Regions from separate parts of the Paenibacillus sp. FSL R7-0048 genome, predicted to be linked through region 2. Evidence: riboswitches for the same ligand, from Rfam matches in the RefSeq annotation. Region 2 holds a riboswitch; the other holds the start of a gene.
The links. Region 2 has a riboswitch for preQ1 ahead of NSQ91_RS06100 (queuosine precursor transporter). Riboswitches for the same ligand answer to the same signal wherever they lie in the genome.
Positions count from the first base shown of each region.

Region 1: another riboswitch for preQ1. It lies ahead of queF (preQ(1) synthase); the one in region 2 lies ahead of NSQ91_RS06100 (queuosine precursor transporter).

Region 1 covers NZ_JBBORF010000001.1:3,887,908-3,898,189, reverse strand. The annotation lists gene NSQ91_RS17380 (APC family permease) at 1-78, shown strand, start outside; gene NSQ91_RS17375 (iron-hydroxamate ABC transporter substrate-binding protein) at 282-1,289, shown strand; gene NSQ91_RS17370 (FecCD family ABC transporter permease) at 1,510-2,565, shown strand; gene NSQ91_RS17365 (FecCD family ABC transporter permease) at 2,565-3,599, shown strand; gene NSQ91_RS17360 (ABC transporter ATP-binding protein) at 3,655-4,455, shown strand; gene murB (UDP-N-acetylmuramate dehydrogenase) at 4,606-5,517, shown strand; gene NSQ91_RS17350 (hypothetical protein) at 5,582-5,917, opposite strand; PreQ1 riboswitch class I at 6,231-6,274, shown strand; gene queF (preQ(1) synthase) at 6,438-6,911, shown strand; gene queC (7-cyano-7-deazaguanine synthase QueC) at 6,941-7,603, shown strand; gene NSQ91_RS17335 (6-pyruvoyl trahydropterin synthase family protein) at 7,603-8,085, shown strand; gene queE (7-carboxy-7-deazaguanine synthase QueE) at 8,078-8,800, shown strand; gene NSQ91_RS17325 (cysteine hydrolase family protein) at 8,936-9,457, shown strand; gene NSQ91_RS17320 (VanW family protein) at 9,458-10,276, shown strand.
Region 2 covers NZ_JBBORF010000001.1:1,396,323-1,406,604, reverse strand. The annotation lists gene NSQ91_RS06110 (thiolase family protein) at 1-1,126, opposite strand, end outside; gene NSQ91_RS06105 (AMP-binding protein) at 1,123-2,604, opposite strand; gene NSQ91_RS06100 (queuosine precursor transporter) at 2,883-3,596, opposite strand; PreQ1 riboswitch class I at 3,607-3,652, opposite strand; gene NSQ91_RS06095 (methyl-accepting chemotaxis protein) at 4,019-5,707, shown strand; gene NSQ91_RS06090 (YnfA family protein) at 6,972-7,298, opposite strand; gene cobS (adenosylcobinamide-GDP ribazoletransferase) at 7,644-8,459, opposite strand; gene cobU (bifunctional adenosylcobinamide kinase/adenosylcobinamide-phosphate guanylyltransferase) at 8,456-9,004, opposite strand; gene cobT (nicotinate-nucleotide--dimethylbenzimidazole phosphoribosyltransferase) at 9,001-10,062, opposite strand; gene NSQ91_RS06070 (aminotransferase class I/II-fold pyridoxal phosphate-dependent enzyme) at 10,158-10,282, opposite strand, start outside.

The DNA of each region.
Region 1 (10,282 bases), 2.5 Mb from region 2:
AGCTTTTTAATCCGCTCGTATCTAATGAATCAAAAGGACGTTGTAGTAGCGACTGTCCCGTATCATTTAAATAAATAAGTAGAAGATTAAAGATGAGGTTATATCCGGAACGTTCGGAATATAACCTCTTTTGTATTTTATATGAAGGAAATTGTTGCAAATCCACAGAATTTGAAATTTATATGTTGACACAGAGAATGAGAATCAATATCATTTAAAAGTGAAGCAGAGGTAAAGGTCACCTTTGAATATCAAAGCAGTTACATATAGGAGGGTTTTTAATGTTTTGGCTTAACAGAAAAAGATCAGGAAGCATGAAAGTGACGATGAGCGGACTAATAGTGATGACGCTAATACTTTCCGCTTGTGGTAATAATAATGCTGAAAGCTCATCAAATGCAGGAACAGCGCCTACAACAGCGCCTACAGCAGAATCTACAGAGGCACCTGCTGCACCTAAGACGTTAACAGATGCAATGGGTCATAAAGTAACGATTCCGGCTAATCCACAGCGCGTTCTGGGTTCATATTTGGAAGACTCTTTGGTAACTCTGGGTGTAACTCCAGTAGCTCAATGGTCAGTTACAAACGGCGTTCAGGATTATCTGGCCACTGAATTGAAGGATGTTCCTACAATTAGTTACGACCTTCCGTTAGAGGCTGTAACCAGCTTTGCTCCGGATCTTATTATCATCCCATCGGAGTCTTCTGTTCAGAACGGGATTTACGATCAGTTGAATAAGATTGCACCCACTTATGTAATTGGGGATGAACTAAATCAAGATTGGCGCAAATCGTTGCTTAAGATGGGTGAGATTTTGAACAAAACCCCTGAAGCAGAAAAAGCCATTAAAGATTATGATGTTAAAGCAGCGGCTGCGAAAGAACAGCTTACAGGAGCTATTGGACAAGAGTCCGCGGCTATTTTATGGTTGGTGCAAAAAAACTTCTATATTGTAGACGAAACCCGCAGCAGTGGAGCTGTATTATATACAGACCTTGGCGTAACGCTGCCTAACTTAGTAACAGAGATCCCAGTAGGAACAAGAGCAACTTGGAATCCGATCTCACTAGAGAAGCTTTCTGAGCTGACCGCAGATCATATTTTCCTTGTAAATAGTGATAAGACTGAAGGTTCGGAAATCCTAGATAGTGCAATCTGGAAGGGCATCCCAGCTGTAAAAGCTGGAAATGTGCATGAAATGAGCTCAACAAGCAGCTGGCTTTACAGTGGGGCGAACGCTGGCAGCAAAATCATTGACGATGTGCTAAAAAGTCTTGTGAAATAAAAGTCGTAATTCACCATGAATGAGACTGATCATTTCGGTGGGGAAGGGCGTGCAGATCAAGTATCTCGGGATACAAAGATCTGCACCATTTTTTTATAAACCAATCCCATAGTACGGAAAAATCGTTCCTGCAATTGTACAACATAAATATTTTTGCGATAATGAGAATGATTGTTGTTATCATATAAACCATTGTAACTATTGAATAAGGAGACGACTCATGGTTTCACCCTCAGATTTCGCAAATCGTATTAAAAATGAACCCAAAAAAGCTCTACATACCCGACCGGCAGCTGCCATTGGTATTCTTATTTTTGGACTTGCTGCCATTGCCTTCGGATTGGCACTTTCGGTCTCAGTGGGTGCGGCAGATATCAAGTTAGCTACGGTATGGGAAGCTATATTTCATTTCAATCCAGATTTACAAAAACATCAGGTGATTAGAGAACTGCGATTTCCACGTGCTATTGCTGGCGCCTTAGTCGGTGCTTGCTTCGCAGTAGCAGGGGCTATCATGCAGGGGATGACAAGAAACCCGCTTGCGGATTCAGGGCTGTTAGGTTTGAATGCAGGAGCAGGGGTAGCGCTGGCCATAGTATTTGCTTTTGCACCCTCACTCTCATTCACTTCACTAATGTTGTATTGCTTTATCGGTGCCGCTGTGGCCTCTTTTATCGTATTCGGAATCGGTTCGCTTTCTTTTAATGGCCTGACCCCCTTGCGATTGACATTAGCAGGTTCGGCAGTTAGTGCTTTATTGGTTGCTATTAGTCAGGGAGTAGCTATTCTTTTCAACTTATCTCAGGACATAGCCTTCTGGTTAGCTGGTGGGATGGGTGGAGCTAGCTGGACTCAGATCAAGATTATATTCCCTTGGGTGGCCGTAGCCTTAATTGCAGCGATGATGTTATCACGATCCGTCACATTGCTCAGCTTAGGAAGAGAAGTTGCGGTTGGTCTGGGGCAGCGGACAAGGTTAGTTCAATTGGCATGTATGATTGTTGTGGTTATCTTAGCTGGAAGTGCGGTTTCAACGGTTGGCCCGATTGCTTTTATAGGACTAATTATTCCACATGTTACACGTTATTTCGTTGGAGTGGACTACCGCTGGATTATCCCTTGCTCGGCAGTTCTAGGGAGCTTATTGATTATCTTTGCAGATATTGCCGCAAGAATGATAAATGCACCTTATGAGACACCGCTAGGAGCTTTAATTGCCATCATCGGCGTACCGTTCTTTATTTATTTAGCGAGTAAGCGGAAGGGGGAGCTGTAATGCCCAAATTAACCCTTACTCCAGATGAAAAAGAACGCCGCACACGCGCCTTAACGGTGTTAGTGCTCCTTGCTATACTGATCGTCGTTGTGTTTATAGTCAGTATGAATACAGGGTTTATGCGTCTATCCCCACTAGAGGTATTACATACACTCATGGGTGATGGAACACATCAGCAAAAGCTTATTTTATTTGATTTCAGATTACCCCGCATCGTAATTTCATTGTTAGTTGGAGCGGGCTTTGCAGTATCGGGCTGTATTCTACAAAGTCTCGCACGTAATGCACTCGCAGAACCGGCTACGCTGGGCATAAGTGCTGGTGCAGGTTTTGCGGTAATCATTTTTATCTCGTTTTTTCCGGCTACAACAGCAGCTCCGGTATTTGTCTTGCCTCTCCTAGCGCTTGGTGGGGCTGGCCTGACCGCAGCTTTAATCTATATTCTTGCCTACCGGAAGGCAGATGGTCTGTCTCCTACAAGGCTGATCCTTATCGGGATTGCGGTCGCTGCAGGAATCAATGCTTGCCAGCTTGTATTGGCACTTAGGCTTGATCCTAATAATTATCAATTTGTAGCTACTTGGATCGCCGGGAAAATATGGGGTGGGGATTGGAGATTCGTCCTTGCTTTGCTGCCTTGGATCGCGATTCTGTTACCGTTCGCCTTCTATAAAGCCCGGGTTCTAAATGTATTGAATCTAGGGGACCATACTTCATTAGGTCTAGGAATGCGTGTGGAGAAGGAACGTATTCTCCTTCTGGTAACAGCCGTAGCGCTTGCCGGCTCCTGCGTCGCGGTAAGTGGAGGTATTGGCTTCGTCGGCCTGATAGCACCACACCTGGCTCGCAGGCTGGTGGGACCCCGTCATCAGGTGTTATTACCTGCTAGTGCTTTGACAGGGGCGCTTCTTATGATTACCGCTGATACCATTGGTAGATGGGTATTGCAACCTGCCGAAGTTCCTACTGGCATTGTGGTTGCGATTATTGGCGCACCTTACTTTTTATATTTACTCGCCAAGTCGAAAGCGTAAATTAGTTCATACTTAGGAGCATAGCTCCATAAAACTTTTAAGGGAGTTGTAGATCATGTCAGAACGTTTGAATACAGAAGAATTAAGTATTGGGTATGCTGAGGCTACTATAGTTAAGGGATTGAACTTGTCTATCCCTACGGGGAAAATCACCGCACTAGTGGGCGCTAACGGCTCCGGTAAATCTACAATCCTCAAAACGATGGCCCGGATTATGAAGCCGAAGAGTGGCACCGTAATGCTGGACGGCAAATCGATCCATAACTTTTCAACTAAAGAGGTTGCTCGTCAGCTAGCGATTCTACCGCAGAACCCAACGGCTCCTGACGGTCTGACGGTATCTGAGCTGGTCAGCTATGGTCGTTTCCCTCATCAAAAAGGATTTGGCACGATGACCGCAGAGGATCGCAACATCATCTCCAACGCCATCTCTGTTACGGGCATGGAATCTTTTCATGATCGCCCTATTGACCGTCTCTCTGGTGGACAACGTCAACGCGCTTGGATCGCTATGGCGTTGGCTCAAGAAACAGATATTTTATTCCTTGACGAGCCTACAACGTTCCTAGATATGGCGCATCAGCTCGAAGTTCTTCAACTTTTGCAAAAGCTGAATGAGGAAGAAGGCCGTACCATTATCATGGTCGTGCATGATTTGAATCATGCTACTCGTTATGCGCAGCATATGGTAGCGATTAAGTCCGGTACTGTGGTTAGCGAAGGCTCACCTACTGAGGTTATGACACCAGATGTATTGCGGGAAGTGTTTGGAATTGAAGCGGATATCGTTCCGGATCCACGTACGGGTGTGCCACTGTGTCTTCCTTACGAGCTTGCTGCCTATAAAGCTGTGTAATTATCATCTAAAATCATACAACGAACAGGCTCCCGTCATTGACAAGGGAGCCTGTTCGTTGTTACAGTTGTGGTTGCCTACAATTTCATAATAACTCTTTAAAATAGATCAAGGACCATCATTTATACATGGTTAAAGGAGCATGAAAACATGAATATTGACAAAATTCAAGATGATCTAGAGCAGCTAATGACCGCAGGAATAGTGAAAAGTCATGAGAATTTAAAAGATCACGTGTACACTAAAATGGGCGGCAAAGCTGATATTTTGGCTGCACCAGCTACTTATGATGAAATTCAAAAGATCGTTACATATGCAGAACAAAATGGGATAACCCTTACGGTACTTGGGAATGGCTCCAATGTGATTATCCGTGATGGAGGGGTACGTGGAATCGTTCTGCAAACAGCAGGACTTACCGAAATGGGAATTCGCGACAATCTCTTATATGCGCAATGTGGTGCCAAAATAATTGATGTTTCCAGATATGCGCGTGATAAGGAGCTTACGGGTCTTGAGTTCGCCTGTGGCATTCCAGGAACAGTTGGTGGAGCGCTCTATATGAACGCAGGTGCTTATGGCGGTGAGATCAAAGATGTCCTGCATAGTGCACTAGCTATAAATAAGAACGGGCAATTGGTAACTCTGCAAGGAGATGAGCTGCAATGGGGATACAGAAAAAGTGTATTCGCAAGCGGTGAGTATATTGTACTTGAGGCCAAATTTGCTATGACTTCCGGTGATGTTTTAACGATCAAGGCAAAAATGGATGAACTAACTTATTTACGTGAATCGAAGCAACCGCTTGAGTATCCATCCTGTGGGAGTGTATTTAAGCGGCCTCCAGGCCGTTTTGCAGGTCAGTTAATTCAAGAGAGCGGCTTACAGGGTACAAGAATCGGCGGTGCTGAGGTATCCAAGAAGCATGCGGGATTTATTGTGAATGCAGATAATGCAACAGCCAGTGATTACATCGGGCTAATCCACCATGTAAGAGCGACTGTGAAGGATAAATTCGGTGTAGAGCTGGAAACGGAAGTGGAGATCATTGGAGAAGAATAAATGATAAGCAAAAAGAGCCCGCAGATCACTGTGGGCTCTTTTTGCTTATCATAATCATGTTCGTTTAATCTACTGAAAGGGTGTAATTAGCTCTGTCCGTAGTTATTTCTGCCTTGCGGTCGGCTAAGTCTACGATTTGAAGACCTTCAACAGCTAAATCATAAGTGGATTGTGGCAGGGATACCAGTTCACCATCGGCGTTAAGTGTGCTGCCAAAACCTCTTAATATCAGTGCACTTCCAAGATATTCATCAATTACGTCGTCTGCACTCCGGAAATCTACGGACTCTAAATTGAAATGAACTTTATCCAAATCACGAAGTTCTTTCTTTTCAATAGCGATTGTTTCATTCAAATGATTGTTAAGCCAATCCATAAGCTGCTGTATACTTTGTTCCATAAAATGCTCCCACCCTTAGCTCGAAGATTATTATGAATAAGTTACCCTTTTCTTAGGATTTGAATCCTTTTTTTTGCCACATATTAATTAACTGTATGAATAATTCATGTGATTAAAAAATAAATTCACGAGCAAATTGGCATTGTTTTTGAACTTCATAAACTCTACATACGCAGATCTATCCGCGGTAACCTGGAGTTATTTGTTGATCTATATAAGGTAACAGTAAAGAGTAGAACTTGTCAGGAGCGGGCTACCCATGGTATAGTTCAAGACGCAATATGCTTTAAGAAGAAGTCTGCGCTAAAGTTGTGCAGGAGAGGTTCGCGAACTCCCTCTATAAAAAACTAAGAATATATTAAACAGTACAAGCGGTTGCTGTCCTTTATCCGGACGTTGCTTCCGTTTCTTCTTAGTGGAGCCAAGTTTTCGAAATCTCGTTCTTCTTTCCATTACCGGCCAAGGCCGAAGGAAAAGAGAGGGGTTTTTTGTCGTGTCAGAAGGAAGATTGAAAGAGGAAATGCAAGAAGTTACTTTGCTTGGTAATCAGGGAACACAGTACAAGTTTGGTTATGATCCAGACATTCTGGAGGTGTTTGATAACAAACATCCCGGGCGTGATTATTTTGTTAAATTCAACTGCCCTGAGTTCACTAGCTTGTGTCCTGTAACGGGTCAGCCGGATTTTGCCACGCTGTATATTTCGTATTTTCCTGAACAAAAAATGGTGGAGTCCAAATCATTAAAGCTGTATCTGTTTAGCTTCCGCAACCATGGTGATTTTCATGAGGACTGTGTCAACATTATTATGAATGATCTGATCTCACTGATGGATCCGCGTTACATTGAGGTATGGGGCAAGTTCACTCCGCGCGGAGGCATTTCAATTGATCCTTATTGCAACTATGGAAGACCGGGTACGAAGTATGAGGCGATGGCGGAACACCGCTTAATCAATCACGACCTCTATCCAGAAAAAGTGGACAACCGCTAAATTCCAACTTGTGATAAGGAGAGATTCATATGAACAAAAAAGCACTCGTCGTATTCAGCGGCGGACAAGATAGCACCACTTGCCTGGTTTGGGCATTGCAGCAGTATGAGGAAGTGCAGGTAGTTACTTTCAACTATAATCAACGTCATGCGGCTGAAATCGAAGTTGCAACAGCGATAGCAGCTAAGTTTAATGTAAAACAGCATATTCTTGATCTGGGGCTGCTCAATCAGCTGGCACCCAATGCACTTACCCGTCAGGATATAGATATCGTGGCTGGTGAAGGAGATGAGCTTCCAAGTACTTTCGTTGATGGACGGAATTTGTTGTTTTTATCTTTTGCCGCAATATTAGCTAAACAACTGGGCTACTCCCATATCGTCACTGGGGTTTGCCAAACGGACTTTAGCGGTTATCCGGACTGCCGTGATGTTTTTGTGAAATCATTGAATGTTACGCTGAACTTATCTATGGACTATGAGTTTGCGATCCACACTCCCCTAATGTGGCTGGATAAAAAAGAAACGTGGAAAATGGCCGATGAACTTGGGTATTTTGATTATGTTCGCGAACACACACTGACCTGTTACAACGGTATTATTGGCAGTGGCTGCGGTACTTGTCCAGCCTGTCTATTGCGTCAGCGTGGTCTTGAGCAATATGAGGTGGAGAGAATGGAGGCCGGTTCTTAATGCTTAACGAGGTTTCAGTCTGCAAAATATTTACGTTCGATGCGGCACACCAGTTAGTGGGACACAAAGGGAAATGCAGCAACCTGCACGGACATACTTATAAGCTCGAAGTAGTGCTTAAGGGCAAACCTATGGCCGCGGAAGGCCACTCGGATGAAGGTTTCGTCATTGATTTCAGCGATATCAAAATGACAGTACAACAAAGCCTTGTAGATCGTTTAGATCACGCTTTTCTTGCCATGGGAAATGAACCTGTGTTAGAGACGTTAACGAATACGGGCTCCAAAGTAGCCTTGTTGTCTTTCCGCACCACAGTAGAGAATATGTCTTCATATATTGCCTACAAGCTTAAGCAAGCAGGGTTGCCTTTGTACTCGGTAAAGCTATGGGAGACTCCAACCTCTTGGGCAGAGGTGCTGGCTGAAGATGTTCCGGATGAAGGGCCATCCTACCGTTTGTATGGAGGCTGTGACTGTGAGTAAGATTCCTGTAATTGAAATGTTCGGTCCAACTATTCAAGGCGAAGGTGCGGTAATTGGAGTGAAGACGATGTTTGTCCGCACCTATGGCTGCGATTATCGTTGCGGCTGGTGTGACTCCGCTTTTACTTGGGATGGTACGGCTAAGAATAAGGTTCGCATGATGGAAGCAGAAGAAATCATAAATGAATTATTGGCGTTAGCTGGAGATAATTTCGACTGTGTTACGATTTCAGGCGGTAATCCTGCCTTGATTGGTGAAGGAATAGGTACCTTCATCAAACTGCTTCATGAGCGTGGAATAAAAGCAGCGATAGAAACTCAGGGGAGTAAATGGCAGGATTGGTTCAATGACGTGGATGTGCTGACAATCAGTCCTAAACCCCCAAGCTCAGGAATGACAACGAATTGGGAAATGCTAGATAACATCATGAGTAAGATGGAGAAACTGGGTCGTTCTACGCATAGCTTGAAGGTCGTAGTGTTTGATGATAAGGATTTTGATTATGCGAAAAACGTTCACCAGCGATATCCGAATGTGCAGCTCTTTCTGCAGCCTGGTAATGATGATGTCACGGAAGAGGGCAACATTTCTGCTCGACTTCTGGGAAGGCTGGAGTGGTTGTTTAATAAAGTAATCGTGGATTCGGATATGAACAAGGTTCGTGTACTTCCACAGCTGCATGCATTGATCTGGCATAATAAGCGTGGCAAGTAAAAGATTGATGAAATCGTCCGGGTATCTGCTTACAGATACTCGGTTTTTATTTTTAACATTTGTAACTTCTAGTAGGTAGATAGTCTGTCCCAGTTTCTGGTATGATTTTGAAAAAAGCTCTTGGAGGTTATTCATTTGGAACAATCAACAGCACTATTAATTATCGATGTTCAAGAAGCCATGTTCTCCTATGATCTAAAGCTGTACGATGAAGAGGGTGTGATGGACAGGATTGTCTCCCTTCAGCAAAAAGCTCGATTAGCAGGTACTCCTATTGTGTATATTCAACATACCGAAGATGAGGAGTACACAAAAGGTACACCCACTTGGCAGATCAGTCACCGCATCACACCGCAGGAAGGCGAAGTTATCGTTGAGAAGCCTACTTGGGATGCTTTTCACCGAACGGAACTGCAAGATGAACTCCAGAAGCTCGGGATTACGAATCTGGTGATCTGTGGGATGCAAAGTGAATTCTGTCTGGATACGACAATAAGACGCGCATACAGCATGGGATATAAAAGTGTACTGGTCTCAGACGCTCATAGCACCTTTGATAATGGGGTTCTGAGTAGTAGGGAGATCGTTAAGCATCATAATGCGATAATTGGAGGTAGATTCGCCCAGTTACGAGCTGAAAGCGAGGTTCAGTTCTAGATGAATACACCCCAGGCTGCCATGAAGCCTATTCAGCGTTCTCGCCTTAGATTGTTTGCTGGCAAACGATATTTTATTTGGAAAAGATATTTGAAATGGTGCACTGGACGAAGCAAAATAGCGAGGCAGCGTACGGATGAAACATTATCTTATGCAGCTATGACTCATGCTACCCCGTTATTAAGAAGTCTTCGGAATGTAGATATGGTGCTTCAATACAATAAAATAACTAACTTACGGCTGGCAATTGCGAAGCTGGATGGACTTGTTGTGCACCCGGGGGAGACTTTTTCCTACTGGAGAAGTATTGGTAAGCCCACTAAGCGAAAAGGGTATCTGCAAGGTATGGTGCTGCATTATGGTGGTTTTCATTCCGGGGTTGGAGGAGGCTTATGCCAGTTGTCTAATCTGATCTATTGGATGGCACTGCATACGCCACTTACCGTTATGGAACGGCATCGTCACAGTTATGATGTATTTCCAGATGAACAACGTACGCAACCTTTTGGAAGCGGGGCGACCTGTTCTTATAACTATTTGGATCTTCAATTAAAAAATAACACCGCTCAAACGTATCAACTAAAGCTCTGGCTGGACGATAGCCATTTACACGGGGAGTGGAGATGCAATGAGCAGGCCCTTTATGATTATGAAGTATACGAAAGTGATCATAGGATTAGTCTAGAGCCTTGGGGCGGATATATACGCAGTAACAAGATCAGTCGAAAAGTATATACACGCTCTGGAGATCTAATTGGAGATGAAGCTGTAACTGATAATTACGCACTAATGATGTATTCTCCGCTTCTTCATGGATAAGGGGTT
Region 2 (10,282 bases):
CCAGACCTATCCCACCGCCGATTCCCAGAGTAGCAAGCCCTCGTTGGTAAGGGGCATGTTGCATTTCAGCACATAAGCGAGTCATTAACATAGCCCCGGAAGCTCCGTATGGATGGCCTATTGCTAATGCCCCCCCGCCAAGATTGACCTTTTCCTGTGGAATTTGAAGCTCGTTCAGTGATGCCAATACTTGTGAAGCAAAAGCTTCGTTAAACTCTACGATATCTAAATCGGCAACGGTAAGCTTTTGGCGTTCTAACACCTTTTGCACAGCTGGTACAGGCCCCATACCTAAATAGTTCGGATCTACACCCGCAGCTTGCGCATCCACGACCCGCAAAATAGGGGTAAGCTTAAGCTGCTGGCATTTCTCACGAGACATCATTAATAGAAGCGCTGCGCCATCATTAATAGGACAGGCATTTCCAGCAGTGACGGTACCCTTTTCTTCAAAAATTGGCGGCAGCTTTTGCAGCTTGTCCAGACTCGTATTTGCCCGAGGACATTCGTCGGTGCTCACCCACTGCCCCTCTACCTGAAGAGGTACTATCTCCTGGTGAAACCGGTCACTTTGCTGAGCATGAACCGCCTTTTGATGGCTTTTTAAGGCATATTGATCCTGCTCTTCTCGAGAAATCCCGTATTTCCTAGCTACATTCTCTGCAGCAATTCCCATATCCGGATCACCGTAAGAGCTAGGCGTAAAATGTGCACGGGTATACAGCTGTGGAACCCCCATTAACGTCTGTGGTCTAGCCATTTTCCATGGAGCACGGCTCGTACTTTCGACACCACCTGCTAAATAAATCTCACCAGCGCCGCTTTGAATCAGTCTTGCTGCTATATTAATTGCCTCTAGCCCAGATCCGCACTGACGATCCACGGTGACGCCCGGAACCGAAACAGGCAGCCCCGCTTCAAGCGCAGCTACCCGGGCAATATTACCTCCTGGGCCCACAACATTCCCAATAATGACATCATCGATCAGTTCTTTAGGCAAGTTCGTTTCGGCTACAATATGCTGAATAAGCGGCGCCAGTAATGCCTCCGGCTCAAGTGTACTTAATAAGCCACCCATTCTGCCAACCGGTGTACGTTTTGCCATGACAATTACTGCTTCTATCATATCATCGCTCTTTTCACATAGTCTTTCATCGCTTGCCGGGCAATTTTCCCGCTACTTGTATAGATAAATTCATCCACGGTTAGCAGCTGCTTCGGCGCTTTGTAGCTCGCTAAATACTGGCGGCAATAATTCTTAATTTCTTCGACAGATAAATGCTGTTCTCCGCTCCACTTCACGAGGGCTATCAGCTGTTCTCCCCAGTAATCGTCAGGCACGCCAAGCACCATCACTTCATCTATTTCCGGAAGAAACTCCAGCACCCTCTCTATTTCTTCCGGATAAACGTTCAGCCCTCCGGATATGATTTTATTCTTCAAACGTCCCGCCATATATAAATAACCAGCTTCATCCTGATAAACATAGTCTTCTAAAACAAGCCATCCCTCTCTAAAAGCTGCTGCTGTCTCATTCGGCAATTGATGGTAGCCTAAAAATATCATATCACTACGCACATATAGCTGCCCAATCTCCCCAGGAGGGACTTCCCGGAACTGGTCATCACGAATGGAAATTTGCACACCGGGATAAGGTTTGCCTACAGAGGTCGGATTATGCTCGGTCAGAACATTCAAATAACTAATATAGCTCGCTTCTGAAGAACCGTAGGATTCATAAAGCCGCGCTCCACCAAACACTTCCATGCCCCTTTTCTTGGACAACTCCGACCACTTTGCACCTGAGCTAATAATCGCATCAATCTGTATCTGCCCAGGTACAGCCTGCTGCATCATGGATTCGATCATTGTTGGTACGACGAACAGCACCACGCCCGGAATTTGCTGGCACAACTCTAACACCTGCGTGGCACTAAATTTTTGTGTGATATGAAAGGTTGCTCCACCATATAGACTCTGCATTACGGCGAATAAGGATAGGGAATGCACAAATGGACCTGGTGCCAAAACATCCTTCATAGCGTCCAATTCAAAAGCAATATTCGAAACCTCAAAGCTTTTTAACCATGATAAATGGGTACGCATATAACCTTTGGGCAATCCGGTTGTGCCTGAAGTAAAGCCAATAAATAATAATTCATTCGTCTCATCCAACTCAGCCTCCGGCTTCAGGGCAGCCAGCCACTGATCATAGGAACCTGTTCGTTCATTTGAGAAGGTCAATGTTTGGATCATTTGATCCTTGAAGGTCAGATTCTTTGCGGCTTCCGGCTCGGCAAAAATCATTGTCGGCTGGCACTGCTCTATAATAACCTGCAGTTCATTAGCACTCCACTTGGGATCTAAGGGAATGGGAACACAGCCCGCATAAATCGCCCCCAAAAAAACCTCAACAAATTCAATACGATTCGTAGATAAAATCGCGATTTTGTCATGCCTCAGACCCTTTTGCTGTAAGCCATTCGCGATTCTCCGCATCGTTTTTACTAATGTGGCATAGGTATGACTTGCTTGGTCATGGGTTAAGGCAATGCTGTCGGGCTGCTGTGCTGCATGACGCAGTATAGGAACTACTAGATTCATCCTAGATCACACCTGTTCGTATTTTCTGTGACTACCGATTATATACATTCTCTTCAATCGGACTGCCCCGCAAGTCCAGCCCAAACTAAAGGATATGTGATAAGCGCCATCGCCGGCGCTCCTGTTAAACTAACCCGCTAGAATTGCTACGATAGCTTATTTTAGCTTTATATTATTTTTATGTACACATCTTTCATGTAACTATTAAGTCCATCTTACAACGAAAAAACAGCCAGCACGCATCGATTATGATCGGTACGCGCTGGCTGTATTGTTGTTTAGTCCTTCTTTTGAACGGATGATGGTGAACCCTCTTCAGCAAAAATAAAGGTTCGGGCGATATATAAGATAGGTGTGCTTACTGCGGTTAGTAAGAACTTCGCTAGATAAGTCGTAAGCAAAATTTCAAGCCATACATTCCAGTCATACAAGCCCGCAAACGCAATGGTACAGAAAATAAGTGTATCCACAAAGGAGCTAATCATCGTACTACCGTTGGAACGAATCCACAGCTGACTTGAGGTGCTGTAATATTTCCGAATCCAAGAGTACAACCGAACATCTAGGAACTGACTAATGAAGTAAGCAGTAAGACTACCCAAAGCTAGTCGAGGCATCAGCCCAAAAATCGTCTCCAAAGAAGACTGAGCGATATCGGTCTCCTGCGGCTTAAATACTAGTACCATCTGCATAATGACTGTAGTCATAAGCAAGGTGAAGAAACCAAACCAGACCGCTTTACGTGCTTCCGCTCTTCCGTACTTCTCATTAAGTAAATCGCTGGTCATATATAAAGTGACATACATCGTATTTCCGAGTGTCATCACAATATCAAATGGCATAGCAATCGTCTTAGCTACCTGAATGTTAGCAATTACAGTAGCAATACCTACCCAGGCGTACATTCCACTTTTCCCGAACAAGCGGTAACAGAGTAGAAAAAAAGCAAAATTGACAATAACAAATAAAACTCCCCACAGCAAATTAAACATATTACTGAAATTCCTCCTAGTTTTGTTTACGCGGGATGGTTACGAACCGCGGCTTACAATATTAAATTTTCGGAACAAAACATTAATATTCTATCACAATAGCGCTTAACAATCCATAAAAATAATATTTTTATATGAAATTGGTAGTTCCATTTCTTTTTTTTCGCCAATTATCTAAAATAGTCAGCAATAATTCATTTTTTTCAGAAAAAAATGCTCTATAGGACAAAACTTTCACTATTCATCCAGAGGTTAATTCTATAGAATAGTATCAAACACCTTATTCCCGATCCATTTAGTAGAAATATGACATAACTATGGAATATATCTCGGGTCGCCAATTTCCAGCAGTTGGCATGGAGTATCTAGTGAAGACTAAAAAAGAAATGACCTCACCGTCCATAAAAAAAGGAGAGAACGATATGTTTCGTATCAAGCATTCGATCAGTCGCAAATTTACGCGTTTATTATTTGTTGTTCTGTTGCTCACGTCTCTTTTGTTAAGCACCAGCTTCTATTTTATCTCTATCAGTATCTTCAACAGCTATGTTATGCCGCAGATTAACAAAATCCTTACTGCCGCTGCTCAGGACGTATATAAGAATCTCAACGTAATGCACGCCCAGCAAACCCTAAATAAGAACGATCAGTCTGCCACCAATCTCGAGTTCTATTTTCAGGAAAAGAGGAAACAGCATGGAGTGGAAACCATTTTTCTGGTCAATCTGAAGGGGAAAGAAGCTGAGATTCTATCCGCAGATCACGATGCAAAATTGCAACGGGCAGAAAGTGTCACCGTATCCTCTGCAATGCAACAAGCCTCTAAAGGAAAAACTGGACTAAGCGATACATATAGCGACGCACATGGTATACATAAAACAGCTTATATCGGTATTCCCGGAAGTACGATGGTTATCGGTGTAAGCAGTGACGTAAGCTTCATTCAAGAAAAAACAGACAGTATTCTATGGACAAGTGCCGGAATCACACTTCTGACGTTGATCATCGGCCTAACTGGTGCATGGTTCATGAGTGTGCGTATAACACGTCCAATCTCAAAACTGGCAGCTTATAGTGCCCGGCTCGCAGAGGGAGATTTCACCGAAGAATTATCAGTTAAAGGAAATGACGAAGTTGCACAGTTGTCCGTAGGCTTCCAAGCGATGACCCAACGCCTGAAAGAAATGATTGGACATGTACTGGTAACCTCTAATACTGTCGTTGCGGATTCCAACTCTTTAAAAGAACGTGTTGAGGTTCTCAATGATATGGCGGAACACTCCAGCTCATCGGTAGTAGAAATCGGCAAAGGTAGTACGACTATCGCTAGCAGTGCATCAGATAACTCGAGAGCAATGGAAGAAATCAATTTAGGCATTCAAAGTATTGCCTCAGCAGCGAATGAAGTCACGGAGCAAATCAGTGAGGCTTCCGCTGAAGCAAGTGGCGGTAATGAAATTGCTCAAAGCGCTGTGCTGCAAATGCGCCAGGTTGAACGTGCTTCCCTACAGTCGCTGGATCAATTACAAATCATGAATGAGCGTTCAGTAATGATCGGAGAAGTCGTTCACAGCATTACTGAAATTACGAAACAGATCCAAATGCTGTCGCTGAATGCTTCAATTGAAGCTGCACGCGCAGGAGAGCATGGACGCGGCTTTGCTGTTGTTGCGGGAGAAGTACGCAAGCTGTCTGAACAATCCCGTAACGCAAACGAACAGATCCGTGACTTCCTACTTGGGCTTCAAGAAGATATGAGTCGCTCCGTTACCGAGATGAACCACGTGAATTCTGAGGTTGCCTCTGGAGTCGGCAAAGTAGCAGAAGCAGGTGATGCCTTTAATCACCTCCTGATTCTTATCCAAAGCATCAATCACAGCATCCAATCCGTATCTGCGGCTACACAGCAAATCTCAGCAAGTACAGAAGAAGTCAGTGCTTCCGTCGAAGAAACTGCACAAATTACATCAAGATCGCAAGAAAGTGCGGACACACTCGCTGCTAACTCAGAGCGGCAGCGCGTCGAACTGGAAGGCCATGCAGAAACCGTTAAACATCTGTATGAGCAAGCCAAGAAACTCCAAGAAGCTGTGCAGCAATTTAAGATTTAACGCTTGTAAATTAAAACCCCCGTTCACACGAAAGTGTTGAACGGGGGTTTTTAGTTTGCGATGGCTCGCTTAGACTTGGGGGCATACGCTAGGCTTGCGCGGAACCTCGATTAGACTTGGCTACATGCGCTAGCTTGCGCGATACTCTCGTTTAGACTCGGCACGCCATTTGCCGCTGGCTTGCGCGATACTCTCGCTTAGACTCGGCGCGTCATTTGCTACTGGCTTGCGCGATAATCTCGCTTAGACTCGGCGCGTCATTTGCTGCTGGCTTGCGCGATACTCTCGCTTAGACTCGGCGCGTCATTTGCTGCTGGCTTGCGGACTCAGATGCCGCTATTACTCGAAAAACTGCCATTTGGAGACTTTTTCGGACTCGAGAGACGCTATTGCCTCATAATCAACCCAGACTCAGCCTATTTCGCTCAAATAGCGCCTCTGGTGTCCGAAAACGCTCCAAATTAACCCTTTTATCGCAAATAAGATCTCCTGAGTCCGGAGCCAAGTTACCTACAGCAAATTACTCAAAGTTCATCCGTCGATGTTACCTACAGCAAATTACTCAAAGTTCCTCCGTCGATGTTACCTACAGCAAATTACTCAAAGTTCATCCGTCGATGCTACTTACTGCAAATTACTCAAAGTTCCTCCGTCGATGCTACCTACAGCAAATTACTCAAAGTTCCTCCGTCAATGCTACCTACTGCAAATTACTCAAAGTTCATCCGTCGATGCTACCTACAGCAAACTACTCAAAGTTCCTACGTGGATGCTACTTACTGCAAATTACTCAAAGTTCATCCGTCGATGCTACCTACAGCAAATTACTCAAAGTTCATCCGTGGCGCTACCTACTGCAAATTACTCAAAGTTCATCCGTGGATGCTACCTACTGCAAATTACTCAAAGTTCATCCGTCGATGCTACCTACAGCAATAGACTCGGCTACATGCGCTAGCTTGCGCGAAGCTCTCACTTAGACTCAGCACGCCATTTGCTACTGGCTTGCGGACTCAGATGCCGCTATTACTCGAAAAACTGCCATTTGGAGGCTTTTTCGGACTCGAGAGACGCTATTGCCTCATAATCAACCCAGACTCAGCCTATTTTGTTCAAATAGCGTCTCTGGTGTCCGAAAACGCTCCAAATTAACCCTTTTATCACAAATAAGGTCTCCTGAGTCCGGAGCCAAGTTACTCACTCAGTAAAAACTAGGTTACTCAGCTTTCATTCCGCTTTTATGGCTAAGCAAACCTCACTCAACCTAGTGCCGCGGTGCCCAGAGGATAACCGATACACCGATCACACAAATAACAGCTCCGACCCAGTCGTATACGTCTGGTGTCTTCTTGTCTACAAGCCATCCCCATAAGACCGCAAGTACGATAAACACCCCGCCGTAAGCCGCATACACTCTTCCGAAGGAAGGGAATTTCTGCAACGTAGGGATAATCCCATACGCTATCAGAATCAAAGACCCCACTAAACCGTACCAAAGTGGCCGTGATTCTCTCAACCATAACCATACTAAATATCCGCCACCGATCTCAGCAAGCCCAGCAATTATAAACAGCAGAATGGCAAATAACATGTCATCCCTCTTCCCTATCTATCTCATAAAAACGCAAAGGTTGCTCACAACAAATTGTACTCAAGGTTCACCCGTAGAACTCCTACAACAAACCACTCAAGGTTCTCCCATGGAGCTACCTACAGCAAATTACTCAATTACTCAAGATCCACCCTTAGAGCTACCTACAGCAAACTACTAATGTTCACCCGTGGAGCTACTTACAGCAAACTACTCAATGTTCATCTGCGGAGCTACCTACAGCAAATTACTTAAAATCCACCTATGGAGCTACCTACAGCAAATTTCTCAAGGTTCATCCGTAGTACCACCTACACCAAATTACTCAAGGTTTATCCGTGGAGCTCACATTAAATTGTGCTGGAGCAGCAATAACACTAGCAGCAGTACAACCTCCAGCAGCTCGTTCAGCGCGCCGTACACGTCGCCGGTGAGCCCGCCGAGCCGGCTGCTGATCCGCCGCGCAGCCGCGGTGCCGCAGGCCAAGGCCGCGACCGGCAGCAGCAGAGCTGCCGCCAGATGCAGCGGCCACGCGGCTAAGCCAGCGCCGAGCGCCAGTGGCGCAGCGGCGGCGGCCAGCGAGAGCAGCGCGGCGACTGCCAGCGCGCGCCGCTCATGCGAGGAAGCTAGGCCGGCGAAGTTCGCGGCCAGCCCCTCGTCTCCACGGGCAATGGGATAACGCACCATTGCCCGCACCATATACCAGCGGCTCCAGACCGCTGGTACCAAGAGCAGCGGCAGCTCGTAGTAGGCGAAGCCTTCGATTAGAGCTGCCAACAAAGATGCTTTAAACAGCAGGAGCAGCACGCAGGCGAGTACGCCCATCGCACCCACACGGCTGTCCTTCATAATCTCCAGGGCCCGCTCCCGTGGCCGATAGCTGAGCAGACCATCCGCGCTGTCCATCCAGCCATCAAGATGCAACCCGCCAGTGAGGCCTACCCACAGAATCAGAGTGAGCACAGCTGCTGGCCAAGCAGGTAAAAGCAATCCCGTCAGGGCTGCTCCAGCAGCTACACACAGCCCAATTGCTGCGCCTACCATGGGATAGAAGATTACACTCCGGCGCAGCAGTTCAGGAGAGAATCCCGGATCACCTTTTACAGGAAATCGGGATAAGAACTGAAAGGCAGCTACAGCTGCATCCCTACGCTCCCTCATAAACGATACTCCCTGCTCTTCAGCTCAATTGGAATTCCAACAGTTACTAGAAAGACCTGTTCGCATTGCCGAGCGATCAGGGCGTTCATTCGTCCCGCCAGATCACGATACAATCGGCCAAGCGCATACTCTGGTACAATCCCGTCGCCAACCTCATTAGTGACCAGAATAAGCGTCCCTTGAAAAGAACGCACACTGTCTTCAAGTCTTGTTATTTCACTCTCAACAAGCTCTTGTCTATTTTCAAAACCTTCCACGGCCAATAATGCATTGGATAACCATAAGGTCAAACAATCTACGAGCACCGCTTTTTCACCCGATAATCGCTTTAGCAGATCTGGTAAATCATACGGTTCCTCAAGTGTCTCCCAAGCGTAACCACTTTCCATTCGTTGATGCTGATGCAGAGCAATCCGTTCTTTCATTTCGTCGTCAAAGGCCTGTCCGGTTGCTACATAGAAGGCCTGATCTGCCAGTGACTGTATCAGTTTTTCTGCAAAACCACTTTTCCCGCTACGTGCGCCTCCCGTTACAAGAATGCTCATCGTTGACCAGCTCCAGAGATGCCTGCACTTTCAAAGGTTGCCATTTCGCTCAAAATGCGGCAGATCGCCTCGATTAAATGAAGGCATAATACTCCCCCTGTTCCCTCACCCAATCGCAGACCGAGGTTAAGCAGCGGTTCAAGCCCAAGCTGCTCCAGCATTAACTTGTGTCCCCGTTCTCCTGATACATGAGACGCTATCATATAAGCGATGGATTCAGGTGCAAGAGCTTTTGCCACAAGCGCTGCCGCCCCCGAAATAAAACCATCCAAAATGATAGGTGTCCGATTAGCAGCGGCACCAAGAATCAGTCCTGCCAAGCCAGCGATTTCTAGTCCGCCAACTTTAGATAATACATCCAACGGATCTGCTGAATTCGGCTGATTTACCTTTAAGGCGCGTTCCACCACTGCAATTTTATGTAGTAAACGTTCATCATCAATTCCCGTTCCTCGTCCCACAGCTACTTCAGGGGCTATTCCTTTGAGAGCACATAGAATGGCAGCACTAGCCGTAGTATTCCCAATGCCCATTTCGCCTGTTATAAAAATCTCCGTGCCGTTCTTAACCGCTTCCTGCGCAACTCTTATCCCAACAAGAAGAGCATTCATGGCATCCTCACGACTCATCGCAGGTCCCACAGCCATATTATCCGTTCCCCGGCGCACTTTACGATCAATCAGATCGACATGACTAAGATCGCCGTTTATGCCGACATCAACAAACTGTACCTCTGCCCCCGCTTGACGTGCCAATACATTCACAGCCGCTCCACCGCTGAGAAAGTTATGGGCCATCTGTAGCGTGACTTCCTGTGGAAATGCGCTAACCCCTTCGCAGCACACCCCATGATCAGCAGCCATCACAACAACTGTTCGTTTGGTGAAACTAGGCTGCTCCGTACCCGAAATTCCAGCGAGCTTAACGGCCAGAGGTTCTAATTGTCCCAAACTGCCCGGAGGTTTGGTCAAAATGTTCAGCCGATGCTCCGCCTTGAGGATGGACTGATCATCAGCCGGAATGATTTGTTTAATTACGTCTTGAATATCTGAAAGCATATAATTACGACCTCCTATTAAATGTATCCGTATAACCTATTCTATCTCATATTCGCAGAAAAGCCCCCATCTATGATAGAGGGGGACTTCTAGAATTACAACTTCACTTTCATAAAATCATCGATTCTCTCCAGCGCCTCCGTCAATTTTTGTAAGGAAGCGGCATAGGAGCAGCGGATATAACCCTCTCCGCCTGCTCCAAACACATGACCCGGAACCG